One region of the Ochrobactrum vermis genome, then DNA from elsewhere that is predicted to be linked to it. Evidence: riboswitches for the same ligand, from Rfam matches in the RefSeq annotation. Region 1 holds a riboswitch; the other holds the start of a gene.
What was found. A riboswitch is a leader RNA that binds a small molecule or an ion and turns the genes downstream of it on or off. The one in region 1 is predicted to bind cobalamin.
Positions count from the first base shown of each region.

Region 2: linked by a shared signal. The riboswitch ahead of CQZ93_RS18445 (ABC transporter substrate-binding protein) and the one ahead of CQZ93_RS08545 (TonB-dependent receptor domain-containing protein) in region 1 are both predicted to bind cobalamin.

Region 1 is NZ_PCOC01000001.1:1,717,974-1,723,580, reverse strand. It holds gene rbbA (ribosome-associated ATPase/putative transporter RbbA) at 1-681, shown strand, start outside; gene CQZ93_RS08550 (ABC transporter permease) at 683-1,795, shown strand; cobalamin riboswitch at 1,904-2,127, shown strand; gene CQZ93_RS08545 (TonB-dependent receptor domain-containing protein) at 2,284-4,161, shown strand; gene CQZ93_RS08540 (ABC transporter substrate-binding protein) at 4,175-5,014, shown strand; gene CQZ93_RS08535 (FecCD family ABC transporter permease) at 5,007-5,607, shown strand, end outside.
Region 2 is NZ_PCOC01000002.1:880,607-886,213, forward strand. It holds gene CQZ93_RS18440 (Bug family tripartite tricarboxylate transporter substrate binding protein) at 1-879, opposite strand, end outside; cobalamin riboswitch at 1,100-1,333, shown strand; gene CQZ93_RS18445 (ABC transporter substrate-binding protein) at 1,602-2,630, shown strand; gene CQZ93_RS18450 (FecCD family ABC transporter permease) at 2,627-3,682, shown strand; gene CQZ93_RS18455 (ABC transporter ATP-binding protein) at 3,679-4,473, shown strand; gene CQZ93_RS18460 (SMP-30/gluconolactonase/LRE family protein) at 4,987-5,607, opposite strand, start outside.

The DNA.
Region 1 (5,607 bases):
GCCCGCGAGCTTTATGGCAGTGCGGCGAATGTCGGCAGTTTCAATCTGGAGATACGCTACCGCTATAACCCCGACGTGCAAAGCCTTGTGGCTATGGTGCCGGCTGTCATTCCGTTGCTGCTGCTCATGATTCCCGCAATGCTGGCGGTGCTGAGCGTGGTTCGCGAAAAGGAGCTGGGATCGATCATCAATTTTTACGTGACGCCGGTGACGAAATTCGAGTTTCTGTTCGGCAAGCAATTGCCCTATATCGGGCTGGCATTTCTTAATTTCCTGATGCTGACAGCCTTTGCGGTGTTTATTTTCCGGGTGCCGTTTACGGGAAGCTTTCCTACTTATGCGCTGGCGGCGCTGCTCTATGTGACGATCGCGACCGGCATGGGACTGGTTCTGTCCACTTTCATGAACAGCCAGATCGCAGCAATCTTCGGAACGGCACTTCTAACGCTCATTCCGGCTGTACAGTACTCCGGTATCATTGACCCTGTGTCGTCGCTGCAAGGGGCGGGCGCCTTTATAGGCAAAATCTATCCCGCCACCTATTTTGTGACGATCTCGCGTGGAGTTTTTTCCAAGGCGCTGGGGTTTGCCGATCTTGCAAGTTCGTTTTTACCCTTGCTGATCGCGGTGCCGGTGCTCATGGCGCTTGCGATTGCTCTTCTCAAGAAACAGGCGAGCTAAGATGCGGATATCCAACATATTCCAGCTTGGCGTGAAGGAATTGCGCGGTCTCGCGCGTGATCCGATGCTGCTGATCCTGATCGTTTATGCCTTTACGCTTGCGATCTATACGGCATCAAAGGCAATGCCTGAAACTCTCAACAATGCGGCAATAGCGATTGTCGACGAAGATCAATCGCCGGTTTCCAGCCGGATAACGACGGCATTCTATCCGCCATATTTCGTGCCTCCGAAGCTGATTTCGTCCTACGAAATGGATGCCCGGATGGATGAAGGGCTCGATACGTTTGCGTTGAACATACCGCCGAATTTCCAGCGTGATCTTCTGGCAGGCCGTTCGCCGACAATCCAGCTCAATGTTGATGCAACCCGGATGAGCCAGGCCTTTACCGGGGGCGGTTATGTGCAGTCGATTGTGTCGAGTGAGGTGAGCGAATTTCTCAATCGCTATCGCGGTAGCGCACAAGCGCCTGTCGAACTCAATCTCAGAGCGAGATTCAATCAGGATCTGAACAAGGGCTGGTTCGGTGCAATCAATAACGTGATTTCATCGGTTACGATGCTGTCGATCATCCTGACAGGTGCAGCCCTCATTCGAGAACGCGAACATGGAACCATAGAACATCTGCTGGTGATGCCGGTAACGCCGGTTGAAATCATGGTCAGCAAGATATGGTCCATGGGGCTCGTCGTGCTGGTTGCTTCGGCTTTTGCGCTGGTCTTCGTGGTGCAAGGGCTACTTGCCGTACCGATCTATGGGTCGGTATCGCTGTTTCTGGTTGGTGCAGCACTCCAGCTTTTTGCAACGACTAGCCTTGGTATCTTTCTGGCAACGGCGGCTGGTTCCATGCCGCAGTTCGGAATGCTGCTGATGCTGGTGCTTCTGCCGTTGCAGGTGCTTTCAGGTGGAACAACGCCCCGTGAAAGCATGCCCGAGATCATCCAGACAATCATGCTGGCCGCACCGAATACGCATTTCGTCATATTGGCGCAATCTATCCTGTTTCGCGGAGCAGGGCTGGGCGTCGTCTGGCCGCAATTTATGGCACTGATCGTCATTGGTTCTGTGCTGTTCTATTTCGCGCTGCAGCGTTTCCGTGCATTTCTGCGATAGGAAAAACCTTTGAAATCATGAGGCTGAATCCATTCCTTGCGAATGTGATTCAGTTTTCTCTGCGGGATAGCGCTTTAGTAGAGTTGCGAATCCTTAACCATGTTGCTATCGCATTCATCAGGAAACGGTTCCGCTGTTCAGGCGGATGAAAAGGGAACACGGTGAAGCCATTCCGGCTGATGCCGCGACTGCCCCCGCAACTGTAACCGGAGAGCGATCTTCCATAACCGTGCGAGCGGTGAAAGCCACTGAGAGCATTCGATGCACTCGGGAAGGCGGAGGGAAAGCGATGACCCGGAAGTCAGGAGACCTGCCGTATCCGGTCACCTATGCATGGACACGGGGTGTGTTCAGGCGCGGCTGCCCGTGGCGGTGACATTGTTGCAATGTTGCCGTCGGGAAGAAGGGCGTTTAACGCCGCCATTGCTTCAACCTGCGGTGAGAGGAAATGCCGTTTATCGGTCTCCGGTTCGGCGGGTTGAGGGAAAATGCACCTTTTAAAATCATCGGTTCTGCTCGTATCGGCCAGCGTTCTTGCGCTGCCGTCCACGACGGTTGCTCAAAGTCTGCCAGATGGCGATGGCAGCGTGGTCCTTGATACAATCGTGGTCACGCCATTGCGTCGCGCATCTTCGCTGCAGCGCTCGACCTCGTCGGTGACTGTCATCGATTCAGCGGACATCGAGCGGTCGGCTGCTTCCGATCTGCAGTCGCTGCTGAAGTCCTATAGCGGTATTTCCATAAAGGCGAATGGTGGGCAGGGTTCTTCCGCCGGAATTTTTATTCGTGGAATGTCTTCTGATCAAACAGTCGTTCTGGTCAATGGCGTGCGTACGGCGTCGGCAACGAATGGCTCGACCGCGCTTTCCAATATTCCTCTAACCTCTATCGAGCGCATTGAAATCGCCAAGGGGGCTCATTCTGCACAATATGGGGCTGATGCCATGGGCGGGGTGGTCAACATCATTACGAAACAGGGCGGAGCCTGTGGTGAGCGTTCCTGGTGCGGCAGTCTCTCTACTGGCGTCAGCCATCCTTGGGGAGGATATGCTTCGGGGTCCATTCAGGGACGCAGCAACGCCGGTGTCGACTATGCTTTTGGCGCAGCTATAACCGGTACGCAAGGGTATGATTTCACTACGCCTGAAGCCTATGGGCATGAACCGGATCGCGACGGGTTTTTGCAGGGCTCTTTCAACTTTGCCCTGTCGAAGGATTTCGACTGGGGTAAAATCTATGCGGACGGTCTCTTCAGCCGGGGGCGCAACCAGTATGACGCCAAAGCGCCGTCACCGGATCAGGCTGACAGCACAGCATTTACGGGCAAGATCGGAACGCGCGTCGATCATACGGCGGATAGGTCGTCCACGCTGGAGTTCAGCGCCGGCATCGACAGCAGCCGTAACTTCCGCAAGGGCGTGAGTAGATCCGATCGGTTTGAAACCAAGCGTTATGGTGTCTTTGCCTCGACCGAAAAGAGTTTCGATACGGGCAAGGTCAGTCACACCGTGACCGCTGGCGTGGAAGCCTATCGCGAGGAGATCAACACCACCGTTTCGTATGGTGAAAACAGCCGCGATCTGGCGGCCATATTCGGACAGTATTCGCTCGAATACGAGGCGCTGCGTTTCGATGGCGGGCTGCGTTATGACCACAATAGCCAATTTGGCGATGTCGCCACCTATAATCTTGGTGTGAGCTATGAAATCCTGCCCGATCTGGTGCTGCGGTCTTCTTACGCTACCGGTTTCCGCGCGCCTACGTTCAATGATCTCTACTATCCCTTGTCGGGAAATCCGGATCTGAAACCCGAGAAATCGGGCTCTTATGAACTGGGATTGAATTGGCGGATAAGTTCCGGCACCAGTCTGGATATGGCATTCTACGACACCCGGTTAAGGCAGGGTATTAGCTGGAGAGAGGACGAGCAAACACATCTGTGGTTGCCAGTAAACGTTGATCGAGCTCACATAACTGGGTTTGAAGCGACGCTTGATCACCGCTTCAACGAACAGTGGGGTGTCAAAGGTTTAGTGGACCTTAAACGGCCTATTGATGAAGCCACAGGAAACGATCTTCCCTATCGCGAACGTTTCAAGGCCGCAGCTGAGGTCAATTTCACACCAATTGAGAAGCTCGATCTTACCGCAAGATTGATCTATGGCGGTTCGCGCTATGCTGATGCTGCTAACAAAAAGAAACTTGGCGACTATGTGACGGCTGATTTCGTCGCGCTCTATTCCATCGACAAGCAATCGCAATTGAAGTTCTCTGTCGAGAACATCTTTGACAAGGATTATCAGACCAGCTCTGGCTATATTGCACCGGGACGCACCATCAATATCGGGTTGACCCGGAATTTCTGAGGCTGAACAGAGAATGAAAAGGGCATCCGTACAATGGATCACCAGCTTCTGCCTTGCGGTTGGGCTGGCCCTTTTTGTTCGAAATTCAGCAGACGCAGCGGAAATCCCCCAACGGGTCGTTTCCATCAATGTATGTACCGATCAGCTCGCATTGCTACTGGCAGACAAGGGGCAGTTGCAGTCGGTTTCCTATCTGTCGCTGGACCCGGAACTGTCCGTCATGGCTGCTAAAGCCCGTAAGGTTCCGGTCAACCATGTGCAGGCAGAGGAAGTTTTTCTGATGAAACCTGATCTTGTGCTGGCGGGAACATTCTCGTCGAGGGCAACGGTGGGGCTGTTGCGCAGACTGGGTGTCCGTGTGGAAGAGTTCGCACCCGCCCGTTCGTTCAACGATATAGAAGCCCATCTGCGGCGCATGGGTGAGTTGCTTGGAAGACAGGCGGAAGCGAACTGGGAAGTCGATCAAATGAAAGCTGCTTTGGCGGCAATTCGGCCTCCGTCCCGCCGCAAGACGGTCGCGCTTTATTTTGCCAACAGTTACACATCTGGCCGGGGAACGCTGGTCGATCAGGCTGTACGCCTTGCCGGACTTGATAATCTGGCCGATAGGGTGGGCGTCAGTGGTTCCGCTCCGTTACCCTTGGAAAAGCTGCTGCTCGAAAAGCCGGATATTCTGGTGCGCAGTTCAAGAGATCGTGCCCCCGCGCTGGCTTTCGAGAATTTTCAACATCCGGCGTTGCGGGCGCTTGAAAAACAGGCGAGGCCAGTGACGATAGCGGATAATCTGACGGTTTGCGGCGGTCCATTCAGCGTCGAAGCTGTGGCCGAACTTGCGGAGGCCGCGCGTGACTGAACGGAAGCGCTTCTATCTCCTGCTTGCCGGACTGGCTATGCTTGTGGCTTTGCTTTTCATTGTTTCGTTGCTGACTGGACCGGCTGCGATCAGTATGGCCGACAGCCTCAAGGCGCTTTTCGGCGATGAAAGCGAAATGATTGTACTGGTCATGCGCGAAATCCGTTTGCCTCGGGCATTGCTTGCGCTTCTCATCGGAGGTTCACTTGGATTGTCTGGTGCTGCTCTGCAGGGGTACCTGCGCAACCCGCTCGCCGAACCTGGTCTGCTGGGTGTAAGCGCATCCGCGTCATTCGGCGCTGTCATTGCTATCTATAGCGGTCTGTCGCTTCTGTTTCCTCTGGCTTTGCCGCTGCTCGCACTGGCAGGAGCCTTCGTGTCGGTTTTTCTCGTCAAGCTTCTCGCAGGGCGCAATGCCGGCACGCTCGCCGTCATACTGGCAGGTGTTGCGGTGACAAGTCTCGCTGGCGCATTTACGGCACTGGCGCTCAACCTGTCGCCCAACCCGTTTGCCGCAATGGAGATCGTCTTCTGGATGCTGGGATCATTGGCAGACAGATCGATGACGCATGTGGCTCTCTCTGCACCATTCA
Region 2 (5,607 bases), on a different contig from region 1:
CGCCGGACCGGCAAGATAAGTGTCTGCCCAGCCCTTATCCTTGAGCGCCTTCTGCCAGGATTCCGACTTCACCATTTTCTCGATATCGGCATTGATGGCCGCTTCCTGCTCGGCAGTGATGCCCGGAGCCGCACCCACCATGCGCCAGTTCTGGATCGAAACGTCCACGCCACCTTCCTTGAAGGTCGGTGCATCGATACCTTCCACGCGCTCGTCGCTCGAAATGCCGATAATACGCAGCGTACCCGCCTTGATCTGGGCTTCGAATTCGCCATAGCCGGAGATGCCGACGGTCACCTGATTACCGAGAATGGCAGCCAGTGCTTCGCCACCACCGGAAAAGGCAATATAGTTGACCTTGGTCGGGTCGACGCCTGCTGCCTTGGCAAAGAGGCCAGCAGTAATATGATCGGTGCCGCCGGCAGAGCCGCCGCCCCACGAAACGGAACCCGGATCAGCTTTCAGTTTCGCTGCAAGGTCGCCAAGGTTCTGGATGTCAGAAGAAGCGGGCACGACGATGGCTTCATATTCGCCCGTAAGGCGGGCGATCGGTGTGATAGCGTCGAGCGTGACCGGCGATTTGTTGGTCAGGATAGCGCCGACCATGACATAGCCGCCGACGATCAGCTGGCTCGGGTCGCCCTTGTTCTGATTCACGAATTGCGCGAGGCCGATGGTGCCGCCAGCGCCCGGAACATTGATGACCTGCACGCTGCCGGAAATCTTCTCGTCCTGAAGCGCGCTCTGCATCGTGCGCGCCGTCTGGTCCCAGCCGCCGCCCGGAGCGGCGGGTGCCAGCACCTTGTAGTCTTCCGCTGAAGCAGAACCTGCCATAGCCAACGCCGCTACCGACGTCAGGGCCAGAATAAATCTACGCATATGTCCTCCCAAATGGAATGTATGCCGCCCTCCGGCGGACCTCCCCAAGTCCCGCTCCTCTAGCGGGAGCAAACTACATGGAGATTAGCGAAAACAAATTCAATAGGCCAGCACATGCGACAATAGTTTGGCCGTAATTTAAGTAACGGGGCTTTCGAATCGCATGAAAATGACATGCCGAAATAGCGGGCGAGATGCGCTTGACGGCGACGATGCGCCGACGTAATAGTGTAACGACGGTTCCCCGACCGAGAGCGAAGGGGATTAATAGGGAACACGGTGAGGACGACCCGAAAAGGGGCCAAGACCGTGGCTGCCCCCGCAACTGTAAGCGGATTGCCGTTCATCCTCGTGACGTTCAAAGCGTCATGCCACTGTGCCGGAGAAGCGCGGGAAGGCAGATGAACAGCAGATATTCGTGAGCCAGGAGACCTGCCGTCTAGTGTTGTCCATTGTCACGGGCGGGGATGCCCGGAGCAGGAGCCGGTTATGACAGATTTCCGCGTCGCAGGACGCATTCTCCCATCGTTATCGCATGATTTCGAGATGTCCCCGGATATGCCTGCCCGCTTTCTGTGCCGGATTTTATCTGCCGTCTGACAGGATTCCTTTCGCGTATGAGCGGTTCAACTTGACCGCTCCATCCGTTTTTTCTCACGCATTTCCGAACGCAAAACCGGTTCCCACTTTTGCTGGAAATGCTCATCATTTCGGGGATTTTCATGAAAGCTTTCGGCAAAATGCCGTTTCGTTCTGCCATCTGTGCGGCTGCATTTATCGCAGGCGGTCTCGCCGCACACGCAGCGGAAACACAATATCCGCTGACGCTGAAGAATTGCGGTCGCGAAGTCACGTTCAAGCAAGCGCCCAGTCGCGCTGTTGCCGTCGGCCAGAGCAGTACCGAAATCCTTTACAGCCTTGGTCTCGGCGACAAGGTTGTCGGGACGGCCGTGTGGTTTGGCCCTGTTCTCAAAGGCTTTGAGGAGGTGAATGCCAAGGTGAAGCGGCTCGCGGATAACGATCCGAGCTTCGAAAGCGTCTTGGCGCAAAAGCCCGATATTGTGACGGCGGACTTCCAGTGGCATATCGGCCCGACAGGTATTGTCGCCAAACCGGAACAGTTCGAGGAACTCGGCATCCCGGCCTATACGTCGCCATCCGATTGTGTCGGCAAGGACAATTCCGGCGGCGGTGACGGTATTCGCACCGCGGCGTTCAAGATGGATATCGTCTATCGGGAAATCACCGAATTGGCGGAAATCTTCAATGTGCAGGATCGCGGCGAGAAACTCGTCGCCGACCTGAAGGCGCGTGAAGTGGCTGCACGTGAGAAGGTTGGGTCTGCTGACGGGAAGCTGTCCGCTGTTGTCTGGTTCTCCAGCACGCAGGTCGATGCCGATCCTTATGTAGCAGGCAAATTTGGTGCGCCAGCCTATATTCTTTCCGCACTCGGCATCAGGAATGTTATCGACAGCGAAGAAGAATGGCCAACGGTCGGATGGGAAACGGTTGCCAAATCGAACCCTTCGATGATCGTCGCCGCAAAGCTTGATCGCCGCCGCTATCCGGCAGATGACATTGCCGTCAAGCACCAGTTTCTGGACAACGACTCGGTGACGAAGCTGATGCCTGCGGTCGAGGACAAGCATGTCTTCGACATGGACGCGCAATCGATGAGCACTTCGCTTCGCGTGATCGAAGGCATCGAAACGCTTGCCGCCGACATAGCTGCCTCGGATCTGAACAAGTGACGGCGCGGGCAGCGATACCGGGCTTCAAACACAAGGGAAGGGCACGCTCCGGCGTGTTCTTCCTCATTTTCTCGCTTGTCCTGCTGCTTTTTGCCCTTTGGCTTGGAGCCGCGATAGGCGAAACTGCGATACCGCTCGACGTGGTTGCGAAAACCGTGGCTAACCGATTGTGGAACGCCGGATATCCGCTCGAACCCATCGATGAAGGAATTGTCTGGAGTTATCGCCTCAGCCGCGCAGTCATCGCGGCATGCTGCGGCGCGTCGCTCGCAATATCCGGCGTCATCCTTCAGTCGCTGCTTCGAAATTCGCTCGCTGATCCTTACATTCTGGGCATTTCCGCTGGCGCTTCCACCGGGGCCGTCAGTGTCGCCATTCTTGGCATTGGTGCCGGTGTGCTGACGCTATCGCTCGGTGCGTTCATCGGGGCTATTGTTGCTTTCTGCCTGGTGTCCCTGCTGGCGCTGCGGGCAGGACGCGGCAGCAGCGCAATCATCCTCGCCGGGATTGCCGGTTCACAGCTCTTTAATGCGTTGACCTCGTTCATCGTCACCAAGGCCGCAAATGCTGAGCAGGCACGCGGCATCATGTTCTGGTTGCTGGGCAATCTTTCTGGTGTGCGCTGGCCGGATGTGACGCTCGCTCTGCCCGCCTGCCTGATCGGTCTTGCCATCTGCCTGTGGCATGCACGTGCGCTTGATGCGTTTACTTTCGGAACGGAATCCGCCGCTTCGCTCGGTATACCGGTGCGCCGCGTCTATGCGGTGCTGATCGGTGTCAGCGCCATGATGACGGCAGTCATGGTTTCCATCGTCGGATCCGTTGGTTTCATCGGGCTCGTCATTCCCCATGCCGCGCGAATGTTGGTCGGGGTCCGTCATGGCAGGCTGTTGCCTGCGGCAGCACTGATCGGAGCAATCTTCATGATTGTCGCCGACATCCTGTCACGCATCATTATTCCGGGGCAGGTTTTGCCGATTGGTGTCATCACGGCTTTGTTCGGCGCACCAGCCTTCGCCCTGTTGCTTGGACAAAGGAGGGCTTCGTCATGATCCTTTCAGCACGCAATGTCGGCTGGTCGGCCGGCAATGTCGAGATCTTGCGCAATGTCTCACTGAAAGTGGCGAAGGGTGAGTTTCTGGGTATCATCGGCCCGAACGGATCGGGGAAAACCAGTTTACTGTCTCTACTTTCGGGCGTTCGCAGATGTCGTATTGGCGAAGTCAGCTTGTGTGGGGCGTCTATCGACAGTTTCAGCCGTCGCGAGATTGCACGGCAACTGGCGCTGGTTGAGCAACAGGCAGGAACGACAGAGCGCATTACCGCGCGTCAGGCGGTTGAGCTTGGGCGGACGCCCTATCTCGGTGCGCTGTCGCCGTGGTCAGCAGATGACGATGCAATCGTTGGCCAGGCGTTGGTCAATGTCGATATGGCCCATCTTGCCGACCGCTATTGGCACACGCTCTCCGGAGGCGAGCGTCAGCGTCTACATATAGCGCGGGCCTTGGCGCAGGAGCCGCAGATACTGCTTCTGGACGAACCGACCAACCATCTCGATATCGGGCACCAGATCGGGCTGCTCGATCTTGTCAGCCGCCAGAAGCTCACGGTTGTAGCTGCCTTGCATGACCTGAACCATGCCGCGATGTTCTGCGACCATATCGCTGTGATGGATAAGGGCAAACTCGTTGCGCTCGGTACGCCACGTGATGTCTTGCGGGCGGAGCTTATCGCCGAAGTGTTCGGCGTAGAAGTTGACGTCGAATATCACGGTATCGATGGCTGCCATATTCGTTATCGCGCACCGAGCCGCCGTTCATTGGAACATAGACATTCTGCCTGAACGGGCTGTCTGTAAGTCATTGTTACGGTTGATGCGGATCTTCTAATCGGCGGGAAACAAATAGGATTGTGAAATAGATATTGCTAATATAATATATCGGATTATTTGAATAACATCATGAAATAGTGTAGTTTTTATTGATTTTACTCACAGTAGTTTGACCTGTTTTGTTGACAATCTGTTTCCATCGCGTTGACGATTGGACTATATAGGTTCTGCACATCAGGACATGTACCCGTATGCGAGGCATCGGTCTTACTTATCGAGTGCATGGCTGAAGGACAGAAGAGATCATTTTTTGATTTGTTCCGTCACTCACAGTCTTGATGTGCGGGTCGCTCCGGTTTTGGGCCAGATAGATCCGTTTTGAATGAAGAATGACTATTGGCATGCCTGTTTTACGGCGGTTGTTAAAATCAACAGAGCATGTGGCGAATGTAATTTTTCAATGAATTAATATACGTAGTTATAGAGAGCGGCGGCTTTTCGTTTTGGAAAGCCGCCGTTGTTTTTTCAAGGATATTGCGCGCCGGTTACGGTGAGATAGACCGCATAAAGCGACTTTGTGGCCGTGATGAACAGACGGTTGCGGCGCGGACCGCCGAAGGTCACATTGGCGACCGTCTGCGGCGTCTTGATCTTGCCGAGAAGCGTGCCTTCCGGCGAGAAGCAATGCACGCCATCGCCCGCGCTGGTCCACAAATTGCCATCCGTATCGAAGCGGAAGCCGTCCGGAAGGCCCTTGTCGATGGTGCAGAAAACAGAGCCGCCCGTCAGGCGCTTGCCGCCATCCACAACGTCGAAAACGCGGATGTGGCGCGGTGCGTTCTCGTCGTGGCTATAAGCGCTGTCGGCAACATAGAGCTTCGTCTCGTCCGGTGAGAAAGCAAGGCCGTTCGGCTGGTGGAAGTCGGTGACGACGGCATCTATTTCGCCCGTCTTCGGGTCGAGGCGATAGACATTGCGCGACGGCTGTTCCGGGTCGGCCTTGTAGCCTTCATAATCCGCCAGAATGCCGTAGGTCGGATCGGTGAACCACACGGTTCCGTCTGAGCGCACAATGACGTCGTTTGGCGCATTCAGCCTTTTGCCCTGATAGCTGTCGGCCAGCACGGTGATGCTGCCATCCGGCTC